4 regions of the Salinicola sp. CPA57 genome follow, and region 4 is predicted to be linked to each of the others. Evidence: predicted binding sites of a transcription regulator. Region 4 holds the regulator's gene; each other region holds the start of a gene.
What was found. The regulator LexA, encoded in region 4, represses DNA repair genes until DNA is damaged. The targets are predictions, from matches to a motif close to TACTGTNTANNTANACAGTA.
Positions count from the first base shown of each region.

Region 1: recA (recombinase RecA) is a predicted target of LexA. The motif match lies at 5,109-5,128, and genes of this name have one in related genera.
Region 2: recN (DNA repair protein RecN) is a predicted target of LexA. The motif match lies at 2,758-2,777, and genes of this name have one in related genera.
Region 3: DOM36_RS16815 (putative DNA modification/repair radical SAM protein) is a predicted target of LexA. The motif match lies at 2,605-2,624, and genes of this name have one in related genera.

Region 1 is NZ_PZJR01000011.1:167,260-175,825, reverse strand. It holds gene DOM36_RS13025 (aspartate kinase) at 1-330, opposite strand, end outside; gene alaS (alanine--tRNA ligase) at 405-3,008, opposite strand; gene DOM36_RS13015 (regulatory protein RecX) at 3,439-3,891, opposite strand; gene recA (recombinase RecA) at 3,981-5,045, opposite strand; gene DOM36_RS13005 (CinA family protein) at 5,196-5,756, opposite strand; gene DOM36_RS13000 (hypothetical protein) at 5,960-6,565, shown strand; gene DOM36_RS12995 (RidA family protein) at 6,699-7,055, opposite strand; gene DOM36_RS12990 (universal stress protein) at 7,181-8,041, opposite strand; gene DOM36_RS12985 (SulP family inorganic anion transporter) at 8,110-8,566, opposite strand, start outside.
Region 2 is NZ_PZJR01000005.1:281-6,920, reverse strand. It holds gene DOM36_RS06470 (outer membrane protein assembly factor BamE) at 1-337, opposite strand, end outside; gene fur (ferric iron uptake transcriptional regulator) at 410-859, shown strand; gene recN (DNA repair protein RecN) at 1,022-2,695, opposite strand; gene grpE (nucleotide exchange factor GrpE) at 2,913-3,545, shown strand; gene dnaK (molecular chaperone DnaK) at 3,701-5,641, shown strand; gene dnaJ (molecular chaperone DnaJ) at 5,740-6,640, shown strand, end outside.
Region 3 is NZ_PZJR01000016.1:20,729-29,294, forward strand. It holds gene DOM36_RS16805 (MFS transporter) at 1-333, shown strand, start outside; gene DOM36_RS16810 (RecQ family ATP-dependent DNA helicase) at 330-2,531, shown strand; gene DOM36_RS16815 (putative DNA modification/repair radical SAM protein) at 2,651-3,910, shown strand; gene DOM36_RS16820 (TIGR03915 family putative DNA repair protein) at 3,956-4,885, shown strand; gene DOM36_RS16825 (multidrug ABC transporter permease/ATP-binding protein) at 4,905-6,566, opposite strand; gene DOM36_RS16830 (LysR family transcriptional regulator) at 6,786-7,697, opposite strand; gene DOM36_RS16835 (zinc-dependent alcohol dehydrogenase family protein) at 8,046-8,566, shown strand, end outside.
Region 4 is NZ_PZJR01000003.1:643,995-652,560, reverse strand. It holds gene moaA (GTP 3',8-cyclase MoaA) at 1-932, shown strand, start outside; gene DOM36_RS05230 (H-NS family nucleoid-associated regulatory protein) at 1,092-1,382, shown strand; gene DOM36_RS05225 (ribonuclease J) at 1,554-3,242, opposite strand; gene purU (formyltetrahydrofolate deformylase) at 3,507-4,355, shown strand; gene dinB (DNA polymerase IV) at 4,387-5,463, opposite strand; gene lexA (transcriptional repressor LexA) at 5,483-6,130, opposite strand; gene DOM36_RS05205 (TetR/AcrR family transcriptional regulator) at 6,420-7,088, shown strand; gene nagZ (beta-N-acetylhexosaminidase) at 7,175-8,191, shown strand; gene DOM36_RS05195 (hypoxanthine-guanine phosphoribosyltransferase) at 8,278-8,566, shown strand, end outside.

The DNA.
Region 1 (8,566 bases), on a different contig from region 4:
CTTGGTGTGCGCGCTGTCGGTGCGAATACCCACCTGAGCGCCAGTGTAGGACGTCGCCGGCACCCCCAGCTGGTGCAGAGCCATGGCCAGCAGCGAGATGGTGACCTGTTCGCCGGTCGAGACCAGCATGTCCATCTCGCGGGGCGTGGGATCCTCGTTGATCTGGCTGGCCAGCCCGATGAGGCGGTTGGTTTCCCCGCTCATGGCCGATACCACGACCACGACCTGATGGCCGGCATCGCGGTCACGCTTGACCTTCTCTGCCACGGCCTTGATCCGCTCGACCGAGCCGACCGATGTGCCTCCGAACTTTTGTACGTATAGCGCCATGAGTCTGTTTCTCGCTCCCTAGCGTTGTCGGCCGACGCTGACGCCGGCCGTGAATGCATTTAGCCCGGCCGCGTTCAGCCCAGCCTCGCGGCGACCCAGGCCGGCACGCCTTCCAGCGCCGCCGGCAGCTGCGTCGGATCGCTACCGCCCGCCTGCGCCATGTCAGGGCGCCCACCGCCCTTGCCGCCCACCTGGGCGGCGACGTGATTGACCAGCTCGCCTGCCTTGACCTTGGCGGTCAGATCGTCGGTCACCCCGGCAATCAGACTGACCTTGCCATCCTGAGCCGTCGCCAGCACCAGAACCCCGGAGCCCAGCTTTTGCTTGAGCTGATCGTGCAAGCCGCGCAGTTCCTTGCCCGAGATACCGTCGACCTGCGTTGCCAGCACCTTGATCCCGTCAACATCCTGGGCTTCAGCCAGCAGATCGTTGCCGGCCGCGCTCGCCAGCTTCGCCTTGAGCCGTTCGAGCTCCTTCTCCAGCGCGCGTTGGCGCTCCAACACCGCATCCAGACGCTCGACGATCTGATCCGGCTTGGCTTTCAGCCGCTCACCGACGGCGTCGAGCTCACGCCCTTGGGCGTCGAACCAGGCCAGCGCACCCTCGCCGGTGACGGCCTCGATGCGACGCACGCCGGCCGCCGTGCCGGACTCGGAGACAATGTGGAAAGGTCCGATATCGCCACTGCGCGCGACATGGGTACCACCGCAGAGCTCGATCGAAAAGTCGTCACTGCCGATCGTCAGTACCCGCACGCTATCGGCATACTTGGCTTCGAACAGTGCACGAGCGCCCTTGGCCTTGGCTTCGTCGAGCGTCATCAAGTCAGTCTGCGTCGGCGCGTTGGCCAGCACCTGAGCATTGACGATCCGCTCGATCTGCGCCAGCTGTTCCGGCGTGAGCGGTTCGAAATGGCTGAAATCGAAGCGCAGCCGATCGGCGCTGACCAGCGAGCCCTTCTGCTGCACATGCTCGCCCAGCGTCAGCCGCAGCGCTTCATGGAGCAGGTGAGTCGCCGAGTGATTGCGCATGGTCGCCTGCCGCAGCGAGGGGTCGACCTGCGGCGTGAGAACCTCGCCGACGCTCAGGCGGCCGCCGACCATCACGCCTTCGTGCAGATGATGCCCGGCCTGCTTGCGCGTGTTGGTGACCTGGAAGCGGCCATCGGTCGCCTGCAGATAGCCCGTATCGCCCACCTGCCCGCCGGACTCGCCATAGAATGGGGTACGATCCAGCACGACCACACCCTTCTGGCCCTCCTCGAGCGCGTCGAGAGGAGTGCCCTCAGCATCGACGATCGCCATGACCGTCGACGAGTCCTCGAGACGGTCGTAACCGGTAAACTCGGTGCTACCCTCGAGCTCGAGCGCGGCGCCGTAGTCACCGCCGAACTGGCTGGCGGCTCGCGCCCGCTGGCGCTGGGCCTCCAGCTCACGCTCGAACCCCGCCTCGTCGAGAGTGACGCCACGCTCGCGGCAGACATCCGCGGTCAGATCGAACGGAAAGCCGTAGGTATCGTAGAGCTTGAAGATCGTCTCGCCCGGCAGGATCTCCCCGTCGAGTGTGGAGAGCGCCTCCTCGAGCAGGCCCATGCCATGATCGAGCGTGCGCGCGAACTGCTGCTCTTCCTTCAACAGCACGCGCTCGATCTGATCGCGAGCCTGGCGTAGCTCGGGGTAGGCTTCGCCCATCTCGGCATCCAGTGCCGCCACCAGCTTGTGGAAAAACGGCTCGCTGGCCCCGAGCTTGTGGCCATGACGCACGGCACGACGAATGATCCGACGCAGCACGTAGCCGCGCCCTTCGTTGGACGGCAGCACACCGTCGACGATCAGAAACGCGCAGGAGCGAATGTGATCGGCGATGACACGCAGCGACGGCGTCTTGCTATCGTCGTGACCGGTCACCTCGGCCGCCGCCGACAGGAGATTTCGGAACAGATCGATCTCGTAGTTGGAGTGCACGCCCTGCATCACGGCCGCCATCCGCTCCAGTCCCATGCCAGTGTCGATCGACGGCTTGGGCAGCGGATTCATGTTGCCGGATGCATCGCGATCGAACTGCATGAAAACGAGGTTCCACACTTCGATGTAGCGATCGCCATCCTCTTCCGGGCTGCCCGGCGGCCCTCCCCAGACCTCGGGGCCATGATCGTAGAATATCTCCGAGCAGGGGCCGCAGGGGCCGGTATCGCCCATCTGCCAGAAGTTGTCCTCGTCCAGACGCGACAGACGCGTCGGGTCGACGCCGATGTCATCGATCCAGATCCTCGCGGCTTCATCGTCACTGATATGGACGGTGACCCAGAGTCTGTCCTTGGGCAGCCCCAGCACTTCGGTAATGAAAGACCAGGCATAACGGATGGCGTCGGCCTTGAAGTAGTCGCCGAAGCTGAAGTTGCCCATCATTTCGAAGAAGGTGTGATGGCGGGCGGTATAGCCAACGTTGTCGAGATCGTTGTGCTTGCCGCCGGCGCGCACGCAGCGCTGCGCCGAGGTGGCGCGCACGTACGGGCGGGGGTCGCGGCCGAGGAAGACATCCTTGAACGGAACCATGCCAGCGTTGGTGAAGAGAAGCGTCGGGTCGTTTTCCGGCACCAGAGAGGCCGAAGGCACGATCGTGTGTCCGAGATCCTCGAAGTAGCTCAGGAAAGCCTGTCTGATATCTGCACTTTTCATAAACAATCCGTGGCGATAGGCGCGCCCACGGCGGCTAGCAGACCACGTGGCGACGCAAAATCCGGCAACGAAAAGGCGCCATCAGCACCTCTCCGGCCATCGCAAAGCGCATTAGTATAACGTGGTCGGCCGATAGTCTGTCGAGTGCGACACCGTTGTCGCCGGGATTCGACGACGCAATGCCTCCGCGACTGGCGCGGGAGAAACTGGATCCGTGCGTCCCGTGAACGCCGATATCAGGCGTACCGAGGCCAAACTCAGGTTATCGAGAGGCTAGATTAGAGGAGAGGCGCGAGAGACTGCGAGGAAAATCAGCAGGGCGGCAGCTGTCGTGGCGTTACTTGCTGCCTACACGAAAGGATCGGCGGTATGGCGCGCCGTGAATCGAAGCAGTCGGGAGGAGAGAGCGCATCGAACATCAGCGGCCCGATCAGCCCTCTTCGCGCCAGGCGTGGGTCATGGCATGGCGAACATGGTCGAACTCGAAACCGCGCCCGGCCAGGAAGCGCTCGCGCTTGGCACGCTCTCTGGGCGTAGCGCCGGGGCCGTCGAAGCGCTTGGCGAGGGCCTGGCAGGCCAGGCTCTGCCAATCGGGCGATTCCGCCTCGAAGGCCAGCGCCATCAGCGGTTCGTCGATGCCTCGCTGGCCCAGATCGACGCGTATTCTGACCGGCCCCTGCCCCCGCGCGATGCGCGAGCGCACGAACACCTCGGCAAAACGCGCATCGGACTGAAGCCCGTCTTCGGCGAGCTGGTCCAGCGTGCGATGGATTTCATCAATCTCGACCCCCTTCGCGCCCATCCGAGTCACCAGCTCGGCTCGGGAATATTCGCGCCGGGCCAGAAACTGGATGGCAATGTCTCTGGGGGACACATCTCGCAAGGGCGCCTCTCCCGACGAAGCATCGCAAGAGGAATCACCCCGGGCGGACCTGCCGCCATTACCGAACATCAGTACCGCTCCAAGGCTACTTACAGTAGCGTATCGCTGGAATCATCGCTTTCGGCCACGGCGGCTTCAGGCGCCTTTTCCTTGGTCGTCGGTGCCGCCAGCAACTGGGCCCGAATCTGAGTTTCGATTTCGTTCATGATCTCGGGATGCTCTTCCAGATACTGCGCGGCATTGGCTTTGCCCTGGCCGATCTTGCTGCCCTTGTAGCTGTACCAGGCGCCGGCCTTGTCCACCAGGTTGCACTGAACGCCGAGATCGATCACCTCGCCGGCGTGGTAGATGCCCTTCCCGTACAGAATCTGGAACTCCGCCTGGCGGAACGGGGGCGCCACCTTGTTCTTGACCACCTTGACCCGGGTCTCGTTGCCGGTGACCTCGTCGCCCTGCTTGACCGAGCCGATGCGGCGAATGTCGAGGCGCACGCTGGAGTAGAACTTCAGGGCGTTACCGCCTGTCGTGGTTTCCGGGCTACCGAACATGACACCGATCTTCATGCGGATCTGGTTGATGAACACCACCATGCAGTTGGCGTTCTTGATATTCCCGGTGATCTTGCGAAGCGCCTGCGACATGAGGCGCGCCTGCAGACCGACGTGGGAATCCCCCATCTCCCCTTCGATCTCGGCACGCGGTGTCAATGCCGCGACGGAATCGATGATGATGGCGTCGACACCGCCCGAGCGCACCAGCATGTCGCAAATCTCGAGCGCCTGCTCGCCCGTGTCGGGCTGCGATACCAGCAAGTCGTCGAGATTGACACCCAGCTTCTCGGCGTAGGCGGGATCGAGTGCGTGCTCGGCATCGATGAAGGCGCAGGTCTTGCCATCCTTCTGTGCCTGAGCGATGACCGACAGCGTCAGCGTCGTCTTGCCCGAGGACTCGGGACCGAAGATCTCGACGACACGGCCGTAAGGCAGCCCGCCGACACCCAGCGCGATATCCAGCCCCAGAGACCCTGTCGACACCACCGGAATCGCGGTACGCGGGGTGTCACCCAGACGCATCACGGTACCTTTGCCGAATTGGCGATCGATCTGTGACAGAGCCGCATTGAGTGCCTTGCTGCGGTTTTCGTCCTGTGCCATGAACGTCTCCTATGAATGCGCAGGGTGAGACGGGGCAACGCCTTTCGCGTCGCTCGGCTCACATACTGTATGGTTAGACAGTAGTATGGCGAAAAAAAGCTCGCGCGCCTATCCCCGCCGTCAGATTTTCAATCATGTCTCGAGCAAAGGCTACGGAATCGATCCCTTCGCTGTCACCGGGGCACCATCGGAGTCATCATCCGTCAGCGCCTCGATCAACCCCGCCAACGCCACCGACACGGCCTGCTCGCGCACGCCCTGGCGATCACCGGGCAGATGATGGCAGCACACACGCTGGTGTCGCTCATTGCCCCAGGCAAACCAGACCGTACCCACGGGCTTGTCAGGCGTACCGCCATCCGGACCGGCCACACCGCTGACAGAGACGCCCAGTTCCGCGCCGCTGTCGCGGCATGCCCCGACGACCATCTCACGCACGGTCGCCTCGCTGACGGCGCCGTGAGCATCCAGCGTGGCGCGGGAAACGCCCAGTAGACGCTGCTTGGAAGTATTGGCATAGGTCACGTAACCCGTCTCGAAATAGGCGGAGCTACCGGCAATCGCGGTAATCGCACTGGCGACGCCGCCGCCGGTACAGGACTCCGCCGCCGTCACTCGCACTCCTCGAGCCAGGCAGACCTTGCCCAGCCGCCGAGACAGCTCGTAAGCCCCCAGTTCAGTATCGTGAGGCAGGATGGAGTCCGATACCATGAATGGCTCCTCGTTGATCAGAGACAAGATTTCTACCAGAGCATACAAGTATGTCCAAAGGCGAAGCTCGTGCCGAAGAATAGGAATTCTGGGGGAGATAGCACTCAACGCGCCCAAAATCCATATTAGCGGAAGCTCAAGGATAGCGATTCGGTGCCGATAAAGCGTCATGGCACCACCGCCTCTCTTGTCATGGACACCGCATGAATTCCGGCATTTCCATCGCCCTGATCATTATCGTGCTGCTGGCGCTGGCCGTCGGCGGCGTGCTGGCCAGCGACCTTGGCTGGCCTCTGCCGGTCCATGCGCTGGCACCGCTGGGCGTGTATCTGCTGACCCTGGTATTGGCGGGCTGGCTGTGCGTCCAGCTGGTGGTTCTGGTCAAGGGACTCAAGCGCCAGCAGCAGGCATTGATCGAAAGTCAGGACGCGGTGCGCCGCCAGCTGGAAGCTGCCGAACTGTCACAGTTGATGGGCCAGTTCGTGCAGCATGCTGAAGCGCTGCTGGACAAGGAGAGCCTCGACCCGAACAAGCGTAGCGTGATGCGCTGCCTGGCGATCGACGCGCTACGGGGCAACAGCGGCCGGGGCGACGTGAACTACACCCGCCTGGCACGGCTGTTCGAGTGGCTGGACGCCGAGGCAGAGCGGCATGAAAACGATGCGCATCGGCTGCAGCTGATGCTGCCGACGCTCATGCAGTACGCCGAGATCGCCTGGCAGCTGTGCCAGATCGGCGAAAGCCAGAAGGAGCGACTGTCACGCTTTCTCAACCATCAGCCGGCACAGCCATCGCGCGACGACGGCTGAGCCAATCCAGATAGATCCTGGTCCCCCTTTTTCTAGTGTGGTGTCTCACAAATACCATCCAATAATATCGGTCCCTGGCGCCGCCATGCATCCGATATTTCTTCGCGTTACTTGCGAGACGCCACACTAGGTTTTACTTGATCGCCGCCGTCAGCGTGATCTCGACCTTGAGCTCCCTGGCCGGCATCGGTGCAACGATGCAGGTTCTCGCCGGCGCATGCCCAACCGGTACCCAGGCGTCCCACACCGCATTCATGGCCGCAAAATCCTCGCCATCCGCCAGATAGATCGTGGCCGAAAGCAGATGCTCGCGATCTGATCCGATCTCCTCAAGCAGCGCCTCGACACGAGAGAGCATGCTGATCGTCTGGGCGGTAATGTCCCCGTCACGGGCTTCGGCACCCGTCACCTGGCCGCAGAGATAGGCGGTGCCGTTGTGAATCACCGCCCGGCTCATGCGGGTTTGTGGATCGTGGCGTTGAATGGTCATTCGAGACTCCTGAAGGCCTGCCAATAGCGGCCGATGGTCATCGATGCCACGACGACAGTGGCGTGTCGTGGCGATCAGTCAGTATAAGGATCAGCGCAGTATGAGGGTCAGCGTAGTATGCGGGGTCAGCGCAGTATCAGCGTTGCCGTTCGCGTATGTCGCAGCATGGCGGTCGTGGTGCTGCCGACCAGCAGGTGACGGATTCGCGAGTGGCCATAGGCGCCCATGATCATCAGATCGATCTTCTGTTGATCGGCATAGTCGGCGAGCACTTCATCGACGTCACCGGCCAGGATCGTGCCCTGAGCATCGACCTGCCCCTGACGAAGCCGGTTCAGCGCCCACTCGAGCTGGGCTCGCTGGTCGTCGGTGCCGGCACCGATCATGACCACGTGACAGACCAGACCATTGAGCAGCGGGCTGTCGGCGATCATCTCGACGCCCTTGCGGGTCGTCTGGCCGCCGTCAAAGGCCAGCAACAGCCGAGATGGCGGCTGGAACTCGGGAGGCGTCACCAGAATCGGCGTGTGCAGCGTGCGCACGACCCTCTCGAGATTGCTGCCCAGATGTTCGAGCGCTCCATCCGCCGACTCGCCGCGCTTGCCCAACACGACCAGCCGGGTCTGGGCCTCGCGCTCGACCAGAGATTCGATCAGATCACCGTGACGCAACGCGGTGGTTACCGCCGTACCCGGAGCCAGACGCTCGGCCTGGCCTCGGGCCGCTTCCAGCAACTCCCGGCCGTGCTGCTGAGCCAGCTTGGCGCGCTGTTCGTCGAGCTGGGTCAGTTGCTCGCGCAGGTGCTCACGACTGCCGAGACCAATCTGCCCACTGGCATCGGTGGCGCCCAGACTCGGCGCCTTGCTCAGCACGTGCAGCAGCTCGAGCGGCGCACCGATCCGCTCGGCGGCCCACGAAGCCGCGGCGCAGACTGCAAAAGCGTGGCGCGAATCATCGATGCAGGCCAGAACCTGACGTTCACTCATGGGATTCTCCTTTCAGCCATTATTGGTTGATGATGGAAAGCGGGCCAGCCCGGCCCGATGACCAGGGTTCAGTGGCCCATGAGCTTTTCTACCGCGTCCGGCTTGTCATGCACCCCGAATCGATCGACCAGGGTGGCACTGGCCTGATTCAGGCCAATCACCTCGACCTCGGTACCTTCGCGGCGGAACTTGACCACCACGTTATCCAGCGCTTCGACCGCGGTAATGTCCCAGAAGTGAGCGCGGGAGACGTCGATCGTCACCCGTTCGATCGCCTCCTTGAAATCGAACCCGGCATTGAAGCGGGTCGAGGAAGCGAAGAACACCTGCCCCACGACGTCATAGTTGCGCGTCTTGGCGTCGCCGTCCATGCGACTCCCGATGTAGAGAATCTGCCCGACCTTGTTGGCGAAGAACAGCGAGGCCAGCAGCACGCCGACCAGAACCCCGATCGCCAGGTTGTGGGTCGTCACCACGACGATCACCGTGGCGAGCATGACGATGTTGGTCGACATCGGATGGCGA
Region 2 (6,640 bases), on a different contig from region 4:
GTTCGACGTTGGAGTCCATATCGCCGGATTTGGCGATATCGGCCAGCTGATCGTTCTGGAAGGTCAGCGTCAGGCGCTTCTGCACCGTGTCACCGTAGGCTTCGTCGAGGTAGAAGACGTAGTCCCACTGATCCGATGAGAAGGGGGCTTCCATCAGTGGTGTCCCCATGATGTAGGCGACCTGTGCACGACTCATGCCGAGGTGGAGCTGAGACACCATATCCTTGGTGATGAGATTGCCTTGGGGGATGTCCCTTTTATAGACGCCAAAGTAGCTGCAGCCGGTGATGAGCGACACAGCGAGGATGAGTACAGTCGTTCTGATCAGATTTTGCATTTGGGCCCGTCTTTCACTATCGTTGCGTGGATTGATCATACCCGACACAAGACGCTACTGCGAAGAGCGACCATGGCCGACGAAAACCAAGAATTGCGTAAGGCGGGGCTGAAGGTCACTCTGCCGCGCGTCAAGATTCTGCAGATCCTCGAAGCGACTCGGATGGAAGAAGAGCTTCACATGAGTGCCGAGGACGTCTACAAGGCGCTGCTGGAATCGGGAGAAGATGTCGGATTGGCGACGGTCTATCGCGTTTTGACCCAGTTCGAAGCAGCAGGACTGGTCGTTCGACACAACTTCGACGGTGGTCATGCGGTTTTCGAGATGTCCCAGGAAGAGCACCATGACCATATGGTGGATCTGGAATCCGGTGAGATCGTCGAGTTCTTCGATGAAGAGATCGAACGCCGTCAGCGCGAGATCGTCGAGGAACACGGGTACGAACTGGTAGAGCACGCCCTGGTCCTCTATGTTCGCCCGCGGGGATCCAAGGCCACGCGTCAGGACGGTATCAAGAAGTAATCGCGCTATCGGCGCCAGGACAGAGAAAATCGGCTGCCGACATGTCGACAGCCGATGAAAGGACGCCAGACCGTAATACGCCGACCTCAGGGTCGGCGTTTTTGCGTTGGATTCTCCAGTTCGCAGGGAAAAGGTGGCGGCACGGCGGCGCCGACGAGCGCGTCAGTGAGCCGAACTCTGGCTGGCCGCCAGCATTTCGCGGGCGTGGGCCAGTGTCCGATTGGAGAGCTTGACCCCCCCCAGCATCCGCGCCAGCTCGCGCACCCGCCCGGCGTCGTCCAGCTGGGCCATCTCGGTATGCGTTTCGTCGTCGCTCGAGCGCTTCTCGATATGCAGATGCTGATGAGCCTGTGCGGCGACCTGCGGCAGATGGGTGACGGTCATGACCTGGGCGTCGTGGCCCAGCCGGCGCAGCAACTGGCCGACGATTTCCGCGGTGGCGCCGGAGATACCCACATCGACCTCATCGAAGACCAGCGTCGCCAGGGTGCTGTGACTCGCCGCGACGACCTGAATCGCCAGACTGACGCGAGAGAGTTCGCCGCCGGAAGCGACCTTGGCCAACGGCCGCGGCGGCTGACCCGGGTTGGCGCTGATCTGCAGGCTGACGCGATCCAGCCCGTGGGGTTGAGGTGTCTCCAGCGGCGTGACATCGACGGCAAAGCGCGCCTTGTCCATCCCCAGAAATGCCAGCTGCTCCTGAACCTGCTGGGCAAAAGCCGTGGCCGTGCGCTGACGAGTCTCGCTGATCTTCCTGGCGTCGTCGCGATACTGCTGACGCAGGTCGTCGAGCCGGGTTCTCAGCGTTTCGAGATCGTCGTCGCCACTATCGAGCGCCTCGAGTTCTCCACTCAGCCGGCGATGCAGATCATCCAGCTCTTCCGGCATGACGTGATGCTTGCGTGCCACGCGATGAATTTCGGCGAGCCGTTCGTCGACCCAGGCGAGTCGCTGCGGGTCGAGCTCGTTGGATTCGACGAAGTGATGAAGTTCGCGGGCGGCTTCCTCGAGCTGGATCTGGGCGTCGTTCAGCATTGTCAGCGCTTCGGACAGGCTGCCGCGGTCGCTGCCGGGAACGCGAGAGAGACGTAGCGTCGCCTGCGAGAGTAGTGTCAGCGCACCGTTTTCATCGTGATCGCAGCTATCGGCGGCGAACTGCGCCTCGAGCAGGCTCTCCTCGAGATGCGCCAGCGTCTCCTGTTCCTGCTCCAGGCTTTCCAGTTCCTCGGCCTGCAGATCGAGCTGGTCGAGCTCCTCGACCTGGTAGCGCAGCAGCTGGCGCTTGGCCTGGCGTTCCTCGTCGTTCTCGCTGCGCTCGCGATACTGCCGGCGCAGCGCGTGCCACTGACGATGCAGATCGCCGAGCTCGGCGACCGCCTGGTGATGGCCGGCCGCGTCGTCGAGCAGGCGCCGATGGGTGTCCTCGTTGAGCAGGGCCTGATGGGCGTGCTGGCTATGCACGTCTATCAGGCATTCACCCAGCTCGCGCAGGTCCGCGATGGTGCAGGGCTGGCCGTTGATCCACGCCTTGGAACGGCCGCTGGCGGTAACGACGCGGCGCAACAGGCAGTCATCCGTGGCCAGCTCGCGTGCCGCCAGCCAGGCCTTGGCCTCTTCCCGCTCGGCGATGTCGAAGCGGGCGCTCAGGTCGGCGCGATCGGCGCCGTGGCGAACACCGCCAGCATCCGCGCGCTCCCCAAGGCAGAGCCCCAGCGCCCCGAGCAGAATCGATTTGCCGGCACCGGTCTCGCCGGTGATGGCGGTCATGCCGGCCTGAAACTCCAGGTCCAGCGTGTCGACGATAGCGAAGTCACGAATGGCGAGTTGAATCAGCATGCTGCCTCCCGAGTCGATGGCGGCTTTACGGTATCTGGCGGTGGGGGATACGCCCGCCGGCAATCTGTTTGTTTATACAGTAGTCCAAAATCCCCTTCAACGACTCTTGTGACCCGCCATGCGATCGGTGCTTGAGATCTGAATCGATAGCCCCATATAGGCAGACAACTCCGACGCTTGTCGAATTGCTGTCACAACACCTTGCCAGGAGAGATTCATGGCTAGAGATCCGCAAAATCCCGTAGACGAAGAACTCGAGCGCGCAGAGCGCGACGGAGAACCGCAACATCAGTCCACCAACGACGCTTTGGACGGTGATCTGGAGCAGTTCGCGGAATCGCTCGAACACGAGGCGGATGACACCGAAGGGCTGGCCAACCCCGAAGCAGAGGTTCTGGCGGCCAGGGTCGAGGAGCTCGAGCAGGCGCTGGCGGAGGCCAAGGATCAGTCGATGCGCGCCGCTGCCGATGCGCAGAATGCCCGTCGCCGCGCCGAGCAGGACGCCGACAAGGCGAAGAAGTTTGCCCTCGAGAAGTTCGTCAAGGAGCTGCTTCCGGTGGTCGACAGCCTGGAAAAAGGGCTGGAAAGCATGCAGGACGTCGACGATACCCATCGCGAGGGTGTCTCGATGACGCTCAAGATGCAGCTCGACGTGCTGAGCAAGTTCGGTGTCGAGCAGCTCGAGCCGCAGGGCGAGCCGTTCGACCCGCAGTTCCACGAAGCCATGACGATGGTGCCCAACCCGGAGCTGGATCCCAATACCGTGATGGATGTGATGCAGAAGGGCTACACCCTGAACGGTCGGTTGATTCGCCCGGCCATGGTCGTGGTCAGCAAGGCGGCGGGCTAGGGAGCGGATGCCATCGGTTCGAATCGACGCTTCCGCTGAATCGTCGACGAGGACTTGAAAGGCGCCAACCAGCCCCCACATAGCAGTCAATCGCGCAGCAAGCGCCGTCATCAAAACGAATTGAGTCGTCAACGAATAGTTAGAGGTGAGGAATTATGGGACGCATCATTGGCATTGACCTGGGTACGACCAACTCCTGTGTGGCCGTGCTCGATGGTGACAAGACTCGTGTGATCGAGAACGCTGAAGGCGGCCGCACGACGCCTTCCATCATCGCCTATACCGACGACGGCGAAACGCTGGTCGGTCAGGCGGCCAAGCGTCAGGCGGTCACCAACCCCAACAACACGCTGTATGCGATCAAGCGTCTGGTGGGCCGCAAGTTCAAGGACGATGTCGTCCAGAAAGACATCAAGATGGTGCCCTACGAGATCGTCGAAGCCGACAACGGCGACGCCTGGGTCAAGGTCAACGGCAACAAGCTGGCGCCGCCGCAGGTCAGTGCGGAAGTGCTGAAGAAGATGAAGAAGACTGCCGAAGACTATCTCGGTGAAGAAGTGACCGAAGCGGTCATCACCGTTCCGGCCTACTTCAACGATTCTCAGCGCCAGGCGACCAAAGACGCGGGCCGCATTGCCGGTCTCGAGGTCAAGCGCATCATCAACGAGCCGACGGCTGCCGCGCTGGCCTACGGCATGGACCGCGCCACCGGCGACCGCACCATCGCAGTCTACGATCTGGGCGGCGGCACCTTCGACATCTCGATCATCGAGGTGGCCGATGTCGATGGTGAAAAGCAGTTCGAAGTGCTGGCCACCAACGGCGACACCTTCCTGGGTGGCGAAGATTTCGATCTCAAGCTGATCGACTATCTCGTCCAGCAGTTCAAGAGCGATTCGGGCATCGATCTGTCCGGCGACAGTCTGGCCATGCAGCGCCTGAAGGAAGCGGCCGAGAAAGCCAAGATCGAGCTCTCTTCCGCGCAGCAGACCGAAGTCAACCTGCCGTACATCACGGCGGACAACACCGGTCCCAAGCACCTGGCGATCAAGGTCACCCGCGCCAAGCTGGAATCGCTGGTCGAAGACCTGGTGGCTCGTTCACTGGGTCCGTGCAAGACCGCCATGCAGGATGCCGGCCTCTCCAATAGCGAGATTCAGGACGTGATTCTGGTCGGTGGCCAGACTCGTATGCCGATGGTCCAGAGCAAGGTCGCCGAATTCTTCGGCAAGGAAGCACGCAAGGACGTCAACCCGGACGAAGCCGTGGCCATGGGCGCCGCGATTCAGGGCGGCGTGCTGGGCGGAGACGTGAAAGACGTGCTGCTGCTCGACGTCACGCCGCTGACGCTGGGTATCGAGACGCTGGGTGGCGTGATGACCCCGCTGATCGAGAAGAACACCACGATCCCGACCAAGAAGACGCAGACGTTCTCGACTGCCGAAGACAACCAGACGGCCGTGACCATTCACGCGCTGCAGGGTGAGCGCAAGCAGGCCGGTCAGAACAAGTCACTGGGTCGTTTCGATCTGGCCGACATTCCGCCGGCACCGCGCGGCGTGCCGCAGATCGAAGTCGCTTTCGATCTGGATGCCAACGGCATTCTGCATATTACGGCCAAGGACAAGGCGACCGGCAAGGAACAGTCGATCGTGATCAAGTCCTCCAGCGGTCTCTCCGATGACGAGATCGATCAGATGGTCAAGGATGCCGAAGCGCACGAGGCCGAGGACAAGAAGTTCGAGGAGCTGGTCCAGCTGCGCAACCAGGCCGATGGCATGATCCACGCTTCGCGCAAGACGATCGAAGAAGCTGGCGACAAGGTCGATGCCGACGAGAAAAGCAAGATCGAGACCGCGATCAGCGAACTCGAGGAAGCGCTCAAGGGCGACGACAAGGATGCCATTCAGGCCAAACTGGATGCCCTGACCGAAGCCTCCGGCAACCTGGCTCAGAAGATGTATGCCGAGCAGGGTGAAGGTGCCGAGGCCGAAGGCCAGCCGGCAGACGACGCCCAGGCCAGCGGCAAGAAGAAAGAGGATGACGTGGTTGACGCCGAATTCGAAGAAGTCAACGACGATCAGAAAAAGCAATAACCACGACGTCTGACGCCGTGTGATCGGCAGGAGCGCGGGAGCCATCATGACTCCCGCGTTGCTGTTTGCACGGTGCCGACACGGAGGCGGACTCAGTAATGTCCCAACGTGACTATTACGAAGTACTAGGCGTCGACAAGGGCGCCGACGGCAAGGATATCAAGAAGGCGTATCGCCGGCTGGCGCAGAAGTATCATCCGGATCGCAATCCGGAAGATCAGCAGGCGGCGGAGAAGTTTCGCGAGGTCTCCGACGCCTACGAAGTGCTTTCCGACGACCAGAAACGTGCGGCCTACGACCAGTTCGGCCATGCGGGCGTCGACGGCCAGGGCGGTGGCTTCGGCGGCGGCGGTTTCGGCGGTGCCGGGGCTGGCGGTTTCAGCGATATCTTCGGCGATGTGTTCGGCGATATCTTCGGCGGCGGCGGTGGTCGGCGTCATCCGAACGCGCCCCAGCGCGGCAGCGACCTGCGCTACAACCTCGAGCTCGATCTCGAGAATGCAGTGTTCGGCACCACGGTCGATATCCGCGTGCCACGTCACGTCGAGTGCGAGCACTGCGATGCCAGCGGCGCCGAGCCGGGCTCCAGCAAGGAGACCTGTCCTACCTGTCATGGTCAGGGTCAGGTGCGGATGCAGCAGGGCTTCTTCGCCGTGCAGCAGACCTGCCCGACCTGCCACGGCAGCGGCCAGAGCATCAAGGTGCCGTGTCGCAAGTGTCATGGCGAAGGCCGCGTTCGCGAGACGCGCACGCTGTCGGTAAAGATTCCGGCGGGCGTCGATACCGGCGACCGCATCCGGCTCAACGCCGAAGGGGAGTCCGGGCTCAACGGTGGTCCCGCGGGCGATCTTTACGTCCAGGTCGAGATCAAGGCGCATCCGATCTTCGAGCGTGACGGCCGTCATCTGCATTGCGAAGTGCCGATCAATTTCGTCGATGCCGCGCTGGGTGGCGAGCTCGAAGTGCCGACGCTGGAAGGCCGGGTCAAGCTCAAGATTC
Region 3 (8,566 bases), on a different contig from region 4:
ACCGTCGATCGCGACCTGTGGCAGGAGGTCTTCCTCGTGCCCAACTGGCTGCAGCATCTGCGCATGCTGGACCGGCTGACCCTGGCCGATCGTGCCATCATCGATCGGGTCACCGCCCTCCACAGCGGGCCGGAGGCGCCGCACCTGCGTTATGGCGTCAGCTATCGCTCGTCGCGCCACGCCCTGCCGGCGTTGACGCCGAACCAGACCGCCCCCCTCGACGATCCGGCGACCGATGCCACCTCACCCGGCACCTATCCCCCCGACACCACCGCGTCCTGGCCCAGCAAGACACATGATTCAGGGCGAAACATGACGCAGGACAGAACATGACCCAGAACATCATGAACAGCGCCCGGAATACCCTGCTCGAGGTGTTCGGCTTCCCGGCCTTTCGCGGTAGCCAGGAGGCCGTGATCGAACGCGTCATCGGCGGGTGCTCGACGGCGGCGATCTTCGCCACCGGCGCCGGCAAGTCGCTCTGCTATCAACTGCCGGCGCTGCATTTGCCCCATCTCACGCTGGTGGTCTCGCCGCTGCTGGCGCTGATGCAGGACCAGCTGGCATTCCTCCAGCGCCACGGCGTGGCGGCCGCGAGCCTCGACTCGACCCAGGATCGCGATACCGCCCGCGCGATCATGGATCGCGCCCGCAGTGGCGAGCTGAAGATCCTGATGGTCTCGGTGGAGCGACTGAAGAACGAGCGCTTTCGTCATTTCCTGCGCCAGATCGCGATTTCGCTGCTGGTGATCGACGAAGCGCACTGCATTTCCGAATGGGGACACAATTTCCGCCCGGACTATCTCAAGCTGCCGAACTACCAGCGCGAATTCGACATTCCCCAGGCGCTGCTGCTGACCGCTACCGCGACACCTGCGGTGATCGACGACATGCGCGCCAAGTTCGACATCGCCTTGGATGACGTCATCGTCACCGGCTTCTATCGCAGCAACCTGGAACTGCTGGTCCATCCGGTGGAAACCGAGAGCCGCCTGCCGGCGCTGGTCGAATGGCTATCGCCACGACAGGCGCCGATGTCGGAACCGGAATCGCAAGCGCCGACCATCATCTACGTCACCCTCCAGCAGACCGCCGAATCGGTTGCCGCGGCGATGGCGAAGCAGGGTTTCTCGGTGCGCGCCTATCATGCCGGGCTCGACAGCGAGACGCGGGATCGGATTCAGCAGGAATTCATGCGCGGCGAGATTCCCTGCATCGTTGCCACCATCGCCTTCGGCATGGGCATCGACAAGGGCGATATCCGCAACGTCATTCATTACGACCTGCCCAAGTCGATCGAGAACTACAGCCAGGAGATCGGTCGCGCCGGACGCGACGGCAATCCATCGCGCTGCCTGATGCTGGCCGGTCGCGATGGCCTGCGGGTGCTGGAAAATTTCGTCTACGGCGACACGCCGGAGCGCGAGGGCATTCGCCACGTGCTGAGCGAAATTGCCGATGCCGGCCGCCAGGCGGAGCGCCAGTGGCCAGTGCTGCTCAACACGCTTTCCCGCGATAGCAACGTTCGCCTGCTGCCGTTGAAGACACTGCTGGTCCGTCTCGAAATGCACGGGGTGATCGCGCCCCGCTTTGCCTATCTGGCGGAGTACCGGCTGCGCTATCTCGAAGCGCCCAGTGACCTGATGGCGCGCTTCCAGGGCGAACGCGCCGACTTCGTTCGCCTGCTGGTCGATAACATCGCCATGGCAAAAACCTGGGGCACGGTGGATTTCGAGCGTCTCTACCGCGCCGGCGTCGAGGCGCAGATCGATGCCTCGCGCTCGCGGGTGATCGCCGCGCTCGAGTACTTTCAGGACAAGGGCTGGGTGGTGCTGGAGGGCAAGCGCATGACCGATGTCTACGAAGTGCGCCAATCGGAGATCGACGTCGACGCCCTGACCGACCGTCTGCTCGCCGAGTGCCACGCCAGAGAACGCTCGGAGATCGAACGGCTGCAAGCCATGCTGACGCTGTTCGAATCGGACATCTGTCTGGCCCGCCGCCTCGGCGATTACTTCGGTGACGATTCATTCCAGGGCGACAATCCCATCGCTCACGACGACGCCGGCCAATCGGTTCAGGCCTCCCGAGGCTGCGGCCAGCCCGTTCAGACTGCCCGAAGCCCCAGTCAGGCCGCCCGAGGCTGCGGCCAGCCTGTTCAAGCCGCCCGAAACTGCGGCCAGCCTGTTCAAGCCGCCCGAGACTGCGGCCAGCCCGTTCAAGCCGCCCGAGACTGCGGCCATTGTTCGGTCTGCCAGGGTCACGTCGCTCGCTTGCCCGCAGCGCCGGCACTCCCGGAATTGACCCGAGACGATTTCGAACGCCACGCCAGGCCATGGATCCAGCGCCACCAGGAACAGCTCGGAACGGTGCCGGGCGCGCAGCGCATCGCCCACTTTCTGTGCGGGCTCGCCATGCCGATCTTCACGCCGCTCAAGGCGCGCCAGCTGGCGGGTTTCGGCGTCTACGACCAGCGCCCTTACCCCGACGTTCGCGCCTGGGTCGAGCGCCAGATGGTCGTTGCGGGATGAAACGCCACTGACAGGCTGGGCGTGGAACCCCCGAAATCGAGCCACCGACCTTGTCGATCCCGCGATTCTCGAATACTGTATATAAAGACAGTCATCGGGACACGCCACAGGATCACTGCATGGAACTGATCGACAAGCTCTCCATCCTCGCCGATGCCGCCAAGTACGACGCATCATGCGCCAGTAGCGGCGCACCGAAGCGTTCCTCTCGCGGCAAGGTGGGACTCGGATCCTCTGACGGCATGGGGATCTGCCATAGCTTCACGCCGGACGGACGCTGCGTGTCTCTGCTCAAGGTGCTGTTGACCAACTTCTGTCTGTTCGACTGCCAGTACTGCGTCAATCGGCGATCGAGCAACGTGCCTCGAGCGCGCTTCACGCCGGAGGAAGTCGTTCGCTTGACGCTATCGTTCTATCGCCGCAACACCATCAGCGGACTGTTCCTGAGCTCCGGCATCATTCGCTCCAGCGACTACACCATGGAGCAGATGATTCAGGTGGCCAGGTCACTCCGGGAGACGCATCAATTCCGCGGCTACATCCATCTCAAGGCGATCCCGGAGGCGGACCCCAAACTGCTCGAAGAAGCCGGACGTTACGCCGACCGACTGAGTGCGAACATCGAACTGCCGACGTTGACCAGCCTGAAGACGCTGGCACCGGAGAAAGAGCTGGGTACCATTCATTCCGCCATGGATCACATGCGCCAGCGAATCGATGCCGCCAACGACGACGCCCGGCAGGATGCCCGCCATCCGGTTCGCAGCAACAATCCCAAGCGACAGGCGCCGCGCTATGCACCCGGCGGTCAGAGCACGCAGATGATCGTCGGCGCGGACGCCACCGATGACCGTACGATTCTGCAGTCCGCCCAACATCTCTATCGGGATTTCCGTCTCAAGCGCGTCTACTACTCGGCGTTCAGTCCGATTCCCGAACGTCCCGCCGGGCTACCCCAGGCGGCGCCACCGCTGCTGCGGGAACATCGGCTGTATCAGGCCGATTTCCTGATCCGCAGTTACGGTTTTCAGGTCGAAGAGCTGCTGAACGCGCCGGGCAACCTGGACCTGGAGATCGATCCCAAGCTGGCCTGGGCGCTGGCCCACCGCAACGACTTTCCGGTCGACCTCAATCGCGCCGAACCGGCGATGATCGCCCGCGTTCCGGGCATCGGTCTGCGCAGCGTGCAGCGGCTGGTCGATCTGCGCCGACTGCGCCGCATTCGCTATCAGGATCTGGTCGCACTGCGCTGCCGGCTGGACACCTTGCGTCCGTTCGTCATCACCCAGGACTACCGCCCCGCCGACGCCAACCTGGACAGCACCCGCCTGCGCCAAAGCCTGACCGCGCCACAGCCTGCCCAGATGGCGTTGTGGTAGATCCATGCAACACAAGCGCGCGAGTCATCAGCCGGAGCTTTCGTCATGAATCCTGATCCATCGTCACTGTCGCCACGTATCGCTCACGCTCGCGATTTCGAGGAATGGCGCGAACGGGCGCGGCAGCTGTTGATGGCTGGCGTACCGCCCTCGAACGTGACCTGGCGGGATGGCGATGACAGCCACGACGACCTGTTCTCCTCGCCGCCAGCAGCGGAAAGGCAGCATCCATTCCGGGGAGCGGCTTCGACATCGATCCGAATCGGGCGCGAGCAATTGGCGCTACTGCGCAACGCCGCCCGCTATCGCTCGCGCGGGGGCGAGCAGGCGCGCTGGCCGTTGCTGTATCGGGTTCTGTGGCGATGGGCCCAGGGCGATGCGGCGGCGACTCACCCCGCCGATGCGGATGGTCATCTCTTGCATCAGCGCTGGCATGCGATCAAGCGGGAAGCGCATCACATGCACGCCTTTCTGCGGTTCCATCGGCGCGATGATGCGTTGGGAGAACGCTACGTCGCCTGGTTCGAGCCCGCGCATGACGTGCTCGATCTGGGCGCCGAGCACTTCGCCGACCGCATGGGCGGCTCGCCCTGGTTGATTGCCACGCCGGAAGGGGGCGTGCACTGGAACGGTTCGACGCTCGACTACCGCTTCCCCTGCCCTGCAACCTGGGCCACCGAGGCGCGGACAGCCGCCGAGCGCGCCAATGCCGACGAGGACCATGCGCTCTGGAGAACCTATTTCGTCAGTACCTTCAATCCGGCCCGACTCAACCACAAGGTGATGACCCAACACATGCCGCAGCGCTTCTGGCGCCATCTCAGCGAAGGGGATCTGATTCCCGCGATGGAAGCCAGGGCCCGCCATGGCGGCCAGCGTCTGGCCCAGGAGAGCAGCGTGGGCCAGCGCAAGGGCAAGGCGCTACCGCCCGGCAGGCTCGCATGCCACAGCACGCCGCCGGCCGGCAACGACTAGCCAGTCGCTGTGCCACCCTTCACGGCGTATCGATTCTGGCCACGGCATCCCGACTGGCCAGCGCCCGCTCTTCACCGGTCAGCTCGCGCAGCTGGCCGTCTCGCATTTCCAGCAGCCTATCGGCATGGGCGAAATAATGGTCGTCATGGCTGATCGCGAAGACCGTGATGCCGAGTTCCCGAAAGCGCGGCATCAGTTCGCGATAGAAGGCGCGCCGGAACTGCGGGTCCTGATCCGCGGCCCACTCGTCCAGCAGCAGTATCTGGCGTTGCTCGACCAGTGCCATCAGCAGTGCCAGACGCTTGCGCTGGCCCTGGGAGAGCTCGGTATCGAGAATCTTCCCCTCCTCGAGCTGCAGTTTTCGGGCCAGCTGCAGCGTCTGCAGCCAGTTGTCCAACAGCGCGGGATCGGCATGCCCCCCTTGAGGCCCCATCAGCCGATCGAACTGATGGAAGTCGGTATAGACCGCCGAGAATCGTTGGCGATAGCGGTGCCAGTCGGCTTCGCCGACGATCTCGTCGTCGATGCGGATCTCGCCGGCGTGCGGTCGATAGAGTCCGGTGAGGAGCTTGGCCAGGGTCGATTTTCCGCTGCCGTTGCCGCCGATCAGGTAGACCTGCTCGCCGCGCTCGAGGCGCAGGTTGATCGGCCCTACCGAAAATCCTTCGCGCCCCGCCTTGGCCGGGTAGCGATAGGTGATGTCGCGCATCTCCAGAGACTGCCACTCGCTGTGGGTCTCGACCAGATCGAAATCGGCGCGGTATTCGGCCAGGGCCAGTTCGCGCAGCTTGTCGAACGAGACCTGGGCGGTGATCAAGGTCGGCGTCGCGCCCACGGCCTGGATCAGGGGCGAGCGCAGGAACAGCAGCGTCAGCGAAAACGTCGCCGCCACCGCGGTATTGGCCCAACCCAGGCCGTTGGCGAGGAAAAACACCACGCCGATCGCCCCCAGCATCATGATGTTGGTCCAGTTGCCTGCACTCAGATGGTAGGTGTCGGCACGAATGATGTGATCGCGATAGGTCCGGGCATCGGCCCCGTAAACCTCTTCCAGCAAGTGTCTGGCGCGATCGCGATTGAGCGCCAGCTCCTTGCGCCCGTGGATGATCGTCTCGTAATCCTGGTAGAGCCGACTGTCGGTGGCCCGGGTGATCCGGATGTGATGATAGACCTTCGACACCAGCCACCAGCCGATCAGCATGGTCACGGTGATCCAGATCGCGGTGATCAGCAGCAGCGGCGGCGAGAGCCACAGCAGGTAACCGACCGAGGCCAGCGTGATGATCACGCCCTGAACGAGCTCCGGCAGGCGGACGAAGGCGATGGTCACGTTACGAATGTCGCTGGAGAGACACGACAGCAGATGCGCGCTCCCGAGCTGCTCGAGTCGCTCGATGTCGGTGTCGAGGATGCGCTTGATCAGCCGTCCGCGCAGCCGATAGACGAAGTGGTGTCCGAGCGTCGTCAACGCCAGCTGCGACCCCAGCGTGACCGCCAGCAGCAGCGCGATCAGGCCGATGAAGGGCAACAGTGCCGTGATGGCGGTGCCATCGGTGACGATCAGATAGTGATTGATGAACGCGATCACGCCGATCCCCAGCGCCGCGCTCAGCAGGGTAAGCAGCATGACGCCGATGAACGGCCAGCGATAATGACGAAAGACGACGCGCAGTAGTTCCATTCGGATTCCGTAGCCGGCGATTGGGTTCGCTCATGCCTTCATGCGCGAGACATTGGCCGCAGCACTCCACGGCGGAAGCGATGACCAGGCACGCTTGCGAAGGCATCGAGCGAGAAGCACGGCACCGGGTGATGGCCGGCAGACCGCAGGCGCGAATGATTCTGATCTTCACTCACGAAGTCAAGAGACGTGGCGGCGAGCCCTGTCCTCGGAGGCGACTCATTCGTTGTCGTCGGCGAACATCATCTGTATGCGCGAGCGCAGCCAGCGCTCGGCAGGATCATTGTCGTAGACGCTCTGCCATACCATGCTCAACGGAGAGGGTGCGCGTTCCAGCGGCATTTCGTCCACTCGCAACCCGCCCTGGGCGGCCAGCACGTCCGCGGCGTAATCCGGCACCGTGGCAACCATGTCGGTATCCCGCAGCAGCGAGGCAAGACTGTTGAACTGCGGGACGGCTAACACGATGCGACGCTTGAGCCCTTTTTCGGCCAGCAGTTCGTCGACGTAGCCGTTGAGGTCGCCGTCGAACGACACCAGGGCATGCGGGCGCTCGCAGTAGTCGGCCAGGGTCAACGCGCCCGGACTGCTGTCCGCCCGCAGCACCTTGGCCCGGCTGTGACGCAGGATCTTCTGCTTCGCGTTGGCCGGCAGATCCCGTGCATAGCCGGCGGCCACGGTGACCTCGCCGGTATTGAGCAGTTGGGGCATCAGATGGAAATCGGCGCGCCGGACTACCAGCACGATGCCCGGTGCTTCGGTTCGCAACCGCTTGAGCAGCGCCGGAAGCAGGGCAAATTCGATGTCGTCACTGAATCCAACCCGGAAGACCGCCTCACTGGTCGCGGGGTCGAAGTCGCTGGTCCGGCTGAGCACGTTGGAAATCGCGTCGAGGGCGGGCTGCAACTGCTCGTAGATCTGCTGTGCCCTGGCGGTTGGCACCATCTGGCGCCCGGTACGCACCAGCAGCGGATCGCCGAAGACATCCCGGAGTCTGGCGAGCGAAGCACTGGTGGCCGGCTGCCCCAGAAACAGCCGCTCCGCCGCTCGCGAGACACTGCGCTCCTGCATCAAGGTCTCGAATACCACCAGAAGCTTGAAATCCACCCCACGCAGATCACTACGATTCATGCATGCACTCCGTTCGACGAGTGGCGATGACCGCTCGTCCCTTCAAGTATCCGTCAACGGCAACCCGCGTCCCGGCGCCGTATCGATGAGCGTCAGCGCCTTGTCGACAAGTGTCCGTGCCATACCGGCAAGTGTCCATGCCGTAGCGACCAGTGTCCGTAGCGTATCGATAAATGGCGTTTTCCTATCGATAAGTGGCGTTGTCCTATCGATAAGTGGCGTTGTCCTATCGATAAATGGCGTTGTCGTATCGATGAGCGTTATAGCCACTATCGATCCTCGAGCATAGTGTTTGCCGGCCATCGTCGATAGAGTCGATAGCAAGCTCCAAAACCCTCGAGGTTCACAATGTCACGCGCGATACAGTTTCAACGTTTCGGCGATGCCGACGTTCTGGAAATCATTGAGCGCGACGACCCGCAGCCCGCAGCCGGCGAGGTGCTGATCCAGACCGAGGCGCTCGGCGTCAACTGGCAGGACGTCATGTGGCGCCGCAACATGGCGCCGACGGAAGCCAGACTGCCGGCCGGCTCGGGTACCGAGATGGCCGGTACGGTGATCGCCGTCGGCCCGGGCGTCAGCGCTTTCTCGCCGGGCGACCGCGTGGCTTCGATCCCCGCTTTCGATCCCAATCAGTATACGGCACATGGCGAGCGCGTGGTGTTGCCGGCCGAGGCCCTGATCGCCTATCCGAGCTGCCTGACCGCGGCCGAAGCCAGTGTCCACTACGTCCCTTCGCTGATCAGTTGGCTCGGTTTTCGCGAAGTCGCCGATCTGAAACCCGGCGACACCGTGCTGATCACCGGCGCCTGTCATATCGGTGGCCCCTATGCGGTGCAGATCGCGCGAGCGCTGGGCGCGCGGGTCAT
Region 4 (8,566 bases):
CGGATCGGTGTGATTTTCGCTGTGTCTACTGCATGAGCGAAGAGATGACCTTCTTGCCAAGGGCTCAGGTGCTGTCTCTGGAAGAGCTGCATCAGGTCGCTCGTGCGTTCTCCGAACTGGGCGTGGAGAAGATACGCCTGACCGGCGGCGAGCCGTTGGTACGCAAGGGTATCGATGATCTGGTTGCGGGTATCGGGGCGCTGCCGGGGCTCAAGGACTTCTCCATGACCACCAACGGTGCAGGGTTGCGCAAGCACGCTGAAGCGCTGCATCGCGGCGGAATGACGCGTCTCAACGTCAGCCTGGACTCCCTGAACGGGGAGCGCTTTCGCCAGCTCACGCGGACCGGGGACCTGAACAAGGTCATCGATGGTATTCACGCAGCCCAGGATGCCGGCTTCGAGAAGATCAAGCTCAATGCGGTCATTCTCCGAGGTCGCAATGACGATGAAGTTCTGGATCTGGTGGACTTCGCTCGCGATGAGCATCTGGATATCAGCTTTATCGAGGAAATGCCGCTGGGCGATGTGTCGGATCACTCACGGGGGGAGACGTTCTATTCAAGCGATGATGTGCAGAAAGAGATCGAATCCCGTTATGCGCTGATGCCGTCGACGGAGACAACGGCGGGCCCCTCGCGCTACTTCCGCATGGCGGATAGTGCCAGTCGCATCGGTTTTATCTCCCCTCATAGTCATAATTTCTGCAGCACCTGCAATCGAGTCCGTGTCACCGTCGAAGGGCGTCTGTTGCTGTGTCTGGGCAATGAGCATTCTGTCGATCTACGTGAGACTTTGCGCCGCTATCCTGGCGATCTGACACCGCTCAAGGAGCAGATTGTCGCTGCCATGGATTTGAAGCCGGAACGTCATCACTTTACGACCGACGGTGATGTGCAGGTCGTGCGGTTCATGAATATGACAGGTGGTTGAACTGCTATTTCTCTAATCCGGCGCCAGTTTGTTCTGGATAAAGGCACGCGAATGACGCGTGCCTTTTTGATTTAATTTCTTGCCAAAAAGGATGGTGAGAATATACTTTCATCAAAACAAGCGGTGTGAGCCGTAATGAAATCTGGGAAGGAGAGGACGATGTCCACCGAATCATTGGAGCGCATCGCTCGAAACAAGAATGTCGCGCGGGCTGCTGCGCGTCAGCTGAGCATGGAGCAGCTGCATAAGCTCTCTGAAGTCATCAGCGAAGTGATCGAGCAGAAGCAGGAAGAAGATCATGAGCGCCTCAAAGAAGAGGCTGACAAGCAGAAGAAGTTGGCCGAGATTCGGGAAGCCATGAACAATGCCGGATTGTCGATGGACGACCTGGTAGGCGAGCAGCCCCGGAAGCGTCGTGGGCGTCCGCCGAAGAATGCCAACAAAGGCTGAACCCGGTATCCATGCGCCAAGGCATGTCCGGTATCGTTGTCGAAAGGCATGTCCGAGATCGTTGTCGAAAGACATGTGCGATATTGGCGAAAGGCAGGCTGATCCGGTGTCGGCCTCGTGACAAAAGCGCGTCTGTCATCCAACAGGCGCGCTTTTTCATTGGCCGACGGTTCAACGAGAATGAACCGAGCGGACCTCGTATTCCGGCTGGGGGTCGGCGGGCATCAACTGAAGGTGAATTTCCGGTAGCGCGGGCAGGCGCTCTCGTAACCAGTCGCGCAAGGGGCCGAACAGCTGCTGACGAAGTTGCAGCAGCGTCTCTGCCGGTATGGTGTCTATTCGTTCATCCAGCCAATCGGCTAGCGAGTCCTCATCCAGGGGAAGAGCTATTTCGCTGTCCCACAGCAGTCGACCGATACGAGTCCAGCCTGTCTCGGTGGGCAGTACATTCAGGGCAATCGACAACGAGTGGGAATGCTTGCGAGCCGATACGGGTTGTGTGGGTTCGCCGGCGCGCGCGCGCGATCCAATCAACTGCGGTCTCAGGTGGTGCTGGGTTCTGACAACCAGCGTTTCCGCCTCCAGGGCCAGAACGGTGCCGTTCCTGACCAGATGGGGCACGTGAATGCCGAGATCTGCTGCCAGTTCACGATGCGCTTCCTGATGCGACGCTTCCCCGTGAACGGGCAATAATAGTTTCGGTTTTAACCAGCGGTAGAGCTGGCGCAGTTCTTCTCGAGCGGGATGTCCCGAGGCGTGCAGGGCCGGGTCGGTGTGCTCATCGTGCACGTTGACACCGAGCCGCTTGAAGCCGGCCTTGAGTCGTTCGATCTGGCGCTCGTTACCGGGAATGGCTCGGGCCGAGAAAATCACGTCGTCCTGTGGTTGCAGATCCAAGGCGGGGTGTCTGCCCTGGGCCATCCGCGATAGCGCCGAGCGCGGCTCCCCCTGACTCCCGGTGGCGATGATCAGCACCTCTTCGGGATACAGGTAGCCCAGATCGTGCGTCGGCACTCGAGGCGGGAAATCATCGAGATACCCCAGCTGAAGAGCGATCGACACCATCCGCTCCATCGAACGGCCAAGCAGGGCCACTCGACGCCCGCTGCGTTCGGCGATCCCGCCCAGCGCCTTGATACGGGCGATATTGCTGGCAAAACAGCTGACCACGACGCGACCCCGGCAGTTCTGGATGACCGCCTCCAGCGCGCTGGCAGCTTCCGTCTCGCTGCGCGAATGGCCTTCGACGTCGGCGTTGGTCGAGTCGGCCACTACCAGATCGACCGGAGCCAGGGTCTCAAACTGGCTGGCGGACAGCGGGGCGCCGATAAGCGGGCGTTCGTCGAGTTTCCAGTCGCCGGTATGCAGAACGCGATGGCGTGGGGTGACGAGGGAGAGCGCGCAGCTTTCCGGTATCGAGTGCGTCACCGGCAAGAAAGTGACTTCGAAAGCGCCGGACGTCACGCAAGTGCCCGGTTGAACAGGCTTCAGCGCATCGGTCCTGAGCCCCTGCTCGATGAACTTGGCCCGCAGCAGCTCAATGGCCAGCGGGGTGGCATAGACCGGACAATTCCAGCGGGGCCAGATCCAGGCCAGTGCGCCCAGATGGTCTTCATGACCATGGGTGATGAAGACGGCGGAGGGGCCCATCGCGTGGGCTGCGAGGTGTTCGACATCGGGAATCTGGAGGGGCTGATCCGGCAGGTCCTGTCGGATCATCATGCCGCAGTCGACGGCGATCCAATCGCCGTCATAGCCATAAAGCGACAGATTCATGCCGATCTCTCCGCAGCCGCCCAGCGGATGGAACAGCAACGGTGGATAGGTGCGGGGGCGTATCTGCGCGCGCGGACGGAACATCGGCATCCTTAAAGGGTGAAATCTGGTTTCACTATAAGTCATGCGTCTCGACCCGCTCAAACTCGTCGAGGCGGTGGCTGGCCTCCGCGGTTGCGTTACAATACCGCTTTCGTCGAAGCGGCGGGCCGCGCCGGGTCATGCCGGGGATGATCCGTCATCCGGAATCGTCCTTTAGAGCGGCTTTCGAACCAGCGCGTGTTTTCGAGTCACCGCACAAGTTCGTGCCACCGCGTATTTCCGAGTCAGAGAGTGTTACCGAGAGCCATGCCGCACAATTACCGTTTGATCGTTTCCTGCCCCGACCGCGTGGGCATCGTCTCGCGCGTATCGGGATTCATCGCTGCCCAGGATGGCTCGATCGTCGAAGCCAGTCAGCATTCCGATCTGGATATGGGGCGATTTTTCATGCGCTACGACATTCAGTCCAATGCGCTGAGCGCCGACGCGTTCCGTGAGGCGTTCGCTCCCATCGCCGACGAGTTCGAGATGACCTGGCGACTGAGTGACACCGGCCGGCGTCCGCGGGTGGTGATCATGGTGTCGCGGGAATCCCACTGCCTGGTCGATCTGCTCTATCGCTGGTCCGCCGGTGAACTCGACTGCGATATTCCCTGCGTGATCTCCAACCATGAAGACCTGCGCGCCCTGGTGGCGTGGCACGGTATACCGTTTCACCACGTGCCGGTCGATCCCGAAGACAAGGCTTCCGCTTTCGCCCGGACCGAGCGTCTGATCGAAGCGGCCGAAGCCGACTGCGTGGTGCTGGCGCGATACATGCAGATCCTGCCACCGGATATCTGCCAGCGTTATGCTGGGCGGGTGATCAATATCCACCACAGCTTTTTGCCGTCGTTCGCCGGCGCCAAACCCTATCATCAGGCCTTCGAGCGTGGCGTCAAACTGATCGGCGCGACCTGCCACTACGTTACCGAAGAGCTCGATGCCGGGCCGATCATCGAACAGGACATCCAGCGCGTGTCGCACTGCCATACGCCACAGGATCTGGTGCGGCTGGGGCGTGACGTGGAAAAGGCGGTGCTGTCACGGGGCCTGCGCTGGCATCTGCAGGACCGCGTGCTCATTCACGGCAACAAGACGGTGGTGTTCTCGTGAGCGTGTTTGCTTGACCAGCGCCGACCGGAGCTCAGGGTAGGCGCGTGCCGGGCGCATCGAGGTCGTCGAACAACCCCAACTGGTGATGATCCGGTTCCGGCATCAGGCGAACACCCACGCCGAGCAATCTGACGGGACGTTCTCCCCGATGCCAGGCGCTCTCCAGCAGTTCGTGAAAGCGCGCGTGAATGATGCCGGTGGCTCCCGTCTCCTGGGTAGTGCTGGCGAAGTCGTTGAACCGGACTTTGACGAACTGTTTGGCGATGGCTGGATCTCCGTGCCGCGCCAGGCGATCGTGGAGTTTCTCGATCAACGGCGCCAACGCCTGATGGCAGCCGGCAAGGTGGGGGAGGTCATGGTCGTAGGTGGTTTCGACACTGACCGATTTTCGCTCGCGGGAGACGTTGACCGGCCGATCATCGATGCCGTGGGCGAGTTCGTGAAGTCTTCGGCCGAACTTGCCGAACTGATCCAGCAGCCGGTCCAGTGGCTGAATGCGCAGGTCGCGGCAACTGGCGATCCCCAGGGCGTCGAGTTTGGCCGCCGTTGCGGGGCCGACACCGTGAAGCTTTTTCACCGGCAGATCGGTGATGAATGACTCCGTCCGTTCCGGCGGAATCACGAACAGACCGTCAGGCTTGTCCCAGTCACTGGCGATCTTGGCGAGAAACTTGTTGGGCGCGGCACCTACGGAAATGACGATTCCCGTTCTCGCGAGCGCTTCCTCCTTGAGCCATCGGGCCATCCAGGTGGCGCTGCCCTGGAACCGAGACACTTGCGTGACGTCGAGATAGGCTTCGTCGAGAGACAGCGGTTCGACCAGTGGCGTCAGCTCGTGGAAGATGGTCTGGATCTGTCGCGAGACCTCTCGATACTTGTCGAAGTCGGGTGAAATCACCTTCAGCTGGGGACACAAGCGCAAGGCGCGCGCCGTGGGCATCGCCGAGTGTACGCCGAACTTGCGGGCCGGGTAGTTGCAGGTGGCGATCACACCGCGGCGATCGGCGCTTCCCCCGATCGCCAGCGGCACACCCTGCAGAGAAGGGTCGTCGCGCATCTCCACGGCCGCGTAGAAGCAGTCGCAGTCGGCGTGCAGGATCTTGCGCACGGGGTCGGACACTGACGACTCAGTGGAGGCCCGAGCCATTGCCACCGCGAATGACGCCGACTCCCAATCCTTCGATTTCCAGATGCTGAAGTTCGAGATCGACCACGATCGGCTCGAAATCGGCGTTTTCGGCGATCAACGTGACGCGGCTGCCCTCGCGCTGAAAACGCTTGACGGTGACATCGTCATCCAGTCGTGCCACGACGATCTGCCCATTGCGTATTTGCTGGGTCCGATGCACGGCGAGCAGGTCGCCATCGAAGATGCCGGCATCCTTCATCGAGAGCCCGCGTACGCGCAGGAGATAATCGGCGCTGGGGGAGAAGTAGTCGGCCGGCAGCGGGCAGTAGCGGTCGATATGTTCGGTCGCGAGAATCGGGCTGCCGGCAGCGACGCTACCGATGATCGGCAAACCGGACGACTGAGGCTCGGCGGGCTCGGATTCGTTGCCACTGGCCGGCAGGCGAATCCCGCGAGACGTTCCGGGGATCATGCGGATGACGCCTTTCCGGTCCAGCGCTCGCAGGTGTTCCTCGGCAGCGTTGGGGGAGCGAAAGCCCAGCGCTCGGGCGATCTCGGCTCGCGTTGGCGGGTAGCCGAACTCGGCCATCGTCTTGACGATGAAGTCATAGACAGTCTGCTGCCGTGCGGTGAGCGGTCTCGCCATTGGGTCTCTCCCGGGCCTGTGTCATCGATCTGATTGGTGCGAGCCTGCTTGAATCGCCAGGCGCTTTCTGACCGTCTGCCAGGTTCATGCGGGCCCGGCAAATGGTCAGGCGTGTTCATGCATACAGGCTGGAATTGTATCCAGTCATTGTCGGCGAGGGAAGTGCCTTTCGGCTCGAGTTGGCGGGGTGGTGACCCCGACCCGACGAATTGGCGGATTGTGCCTCTCGTCACGGAATGATTAGAATCATAATCGTTCTAAGTTGTTGTTCTCTGGCGCGAGGTAAGACATGGCCCATTCCGACACCGTTACTCGTATTCTCGATACGGCGGAGGTCCTTTTTGCCGAAAAGGGTTTCGCTGAAACCTCGCTGCGCAACATCACGACGCGAGCCAAGGTCAATCTGGCTGCCGTGAATTATCATTTCGGTTCCAAGAAATCGCTGATCCAGGCGGTGTTCGCCCGCTATCTCGATCCGTTCTCGCAGCGCTTGAACGCGGCACTCGATGGGCTGGAGTCGCGCTACCAGGGCAAACAGGTGCCTCTCGAGGTGCTGCTGGAGCAGCTGGCCGTCAGCGTTCTGGAGGTGCCGGGCGAACGCAACAGCCTCAAGGTTTTCATGAAATTGCTGGGCCTGGCATATGCCCAGGCGCAGGGTCATCTCCGGCGCTATATCCAGGAGCACTACGGCGAAACGTTTCGCCGGTTCGTGGCGTGGCTGCGCCTGGCAACGCCGGATCTTCCGGATGCCGAGCGTTTCTGGCGTCTGCATTTCATGCTGGGCACGGTGGTCTTCACGCTTTCGGGCCTGGACGCGTTGCGAGATATCGCCGATAGCGAGTACCAGGAGCACATGTCGGTTCGGGAGCTGATCCGGCATCTGCGGCCCGTCGTGGTAGCCGGCATGCAGGCGCCGCTGCCGGCATCGCTGGAGGGGATCGACGCGGCCGTGGAGTGAGTCGGTCCCTCTGGCGGCCGGCTGGCTCTGTCATGCAGCAGCGGTGTCGTCTAGAATCGGGCGCTCAATGGTCTCAGGTGTTTGCTATGACTCAACCTCTCGGTCCGGTCATGCTGGATGTGGAAGGGACTCATCTGCGTGATGAGGAGCGGCAGTTGATTGCTCGCGCGGAGGTCGGCGGCGTGCTGCTGTTTGCCAGAAATACGCCGGACGTTGCCACCACCCGGACGCTGATCGGGCAGATTCGTGAATGCCGCCCCGACATTCTGGTGGCGATCGACCAGGAAGGTGGCCGGGTACAGCGTTTGAAGGAGGGGGTGACGCAGATTCCCTCCATGGCAACGCTGGGTCGGCAATTCGCCGAGTCTCCCGAAGCGGCATTGACGCTGACCCAGGACACGGGCTGGCTCCTGGGCATGGAGATGGCGGCCTGTGGCTTCGATGTGACCTTTGCGCCGGTTCTGGATCTCGACGATGACCGCTCTCCGGCCATCGGTTCGCGGAGTTTTTCTCCGGATCCGGAGGTGGTCACGGCATTGGCTGGTGCGTTCATCGAAGGGCTTCACGAAGCGGGTATGGTCGCGATCGGCAAGCATTTCCCCGGGCACGGCGGGGCTCGCCAGGACTCCCACTTCAAGGTGGCGGAAGACCCCCGCTCGCTGGCGGAGCTGCGCGAGCACGATCTGGTTCCTTTCGCCAGGTTGGCCGGCAAGCTGGATGGCATCATGCCGGCGCATGTCATCTATTCCGCCTTCGACGACCGCCCGGCCGGCTTCTCGCCCAGTTGGCTCGGCATGTTGCGCGAAGAGCTGGGATTCAAGGGCGCAATCTTTTCGGATGACCTGACCATGGCCGCGGCACATGCTGCCGGGTCGCCCAGCGAGCGGGCCGAGGCCGCCTGGAATGCGGGATGTGACATGGCCGTGATCTGCAATGCCCCCGAGGCTGCCCGAGAGGTCGTCGCGGCCTCTGAAGGCCGTCAGGCGCCGCGGATCGCCAAGTTGCGTTACGCGCGGGCGCGTCCCAGTCTGGAATCGTTGGGCGCCATCGCCCGGTGGCGACGCACCCACGTTCGTCTCGAGGCGCTCAGCCAATCCGAGTGATGGATACCGGGCGCCGTTTCCTGTCTATTCCGGTGGCGGCAGATCGATGAATCTGCCGCCGCTCTTTTCATGGTGAATCGTAAACGATGACTCAAGTCTCACCGATCGATGCGCTGAGCTCGATGCAGGATGTCATGGACAACGCCGATTGCCTGATCGATCAGACCCAGGTCGAGCAAGCCCTGGATCGCATGGCTGCCGATATCACGCGCGACTTGGATGACAAACTGCCGGTCTTCTACTGCGTCATGAATGGCGGTCTGATTACTACGGGCCATCTGCTGACGCGGCTCGGATTTCCGCTGGAGGTCGATTATCTTCACGCCACTCGCTATCGCGGCGGCATTCGCGGTGGCGAGCTGTTCTGGCGCGTGT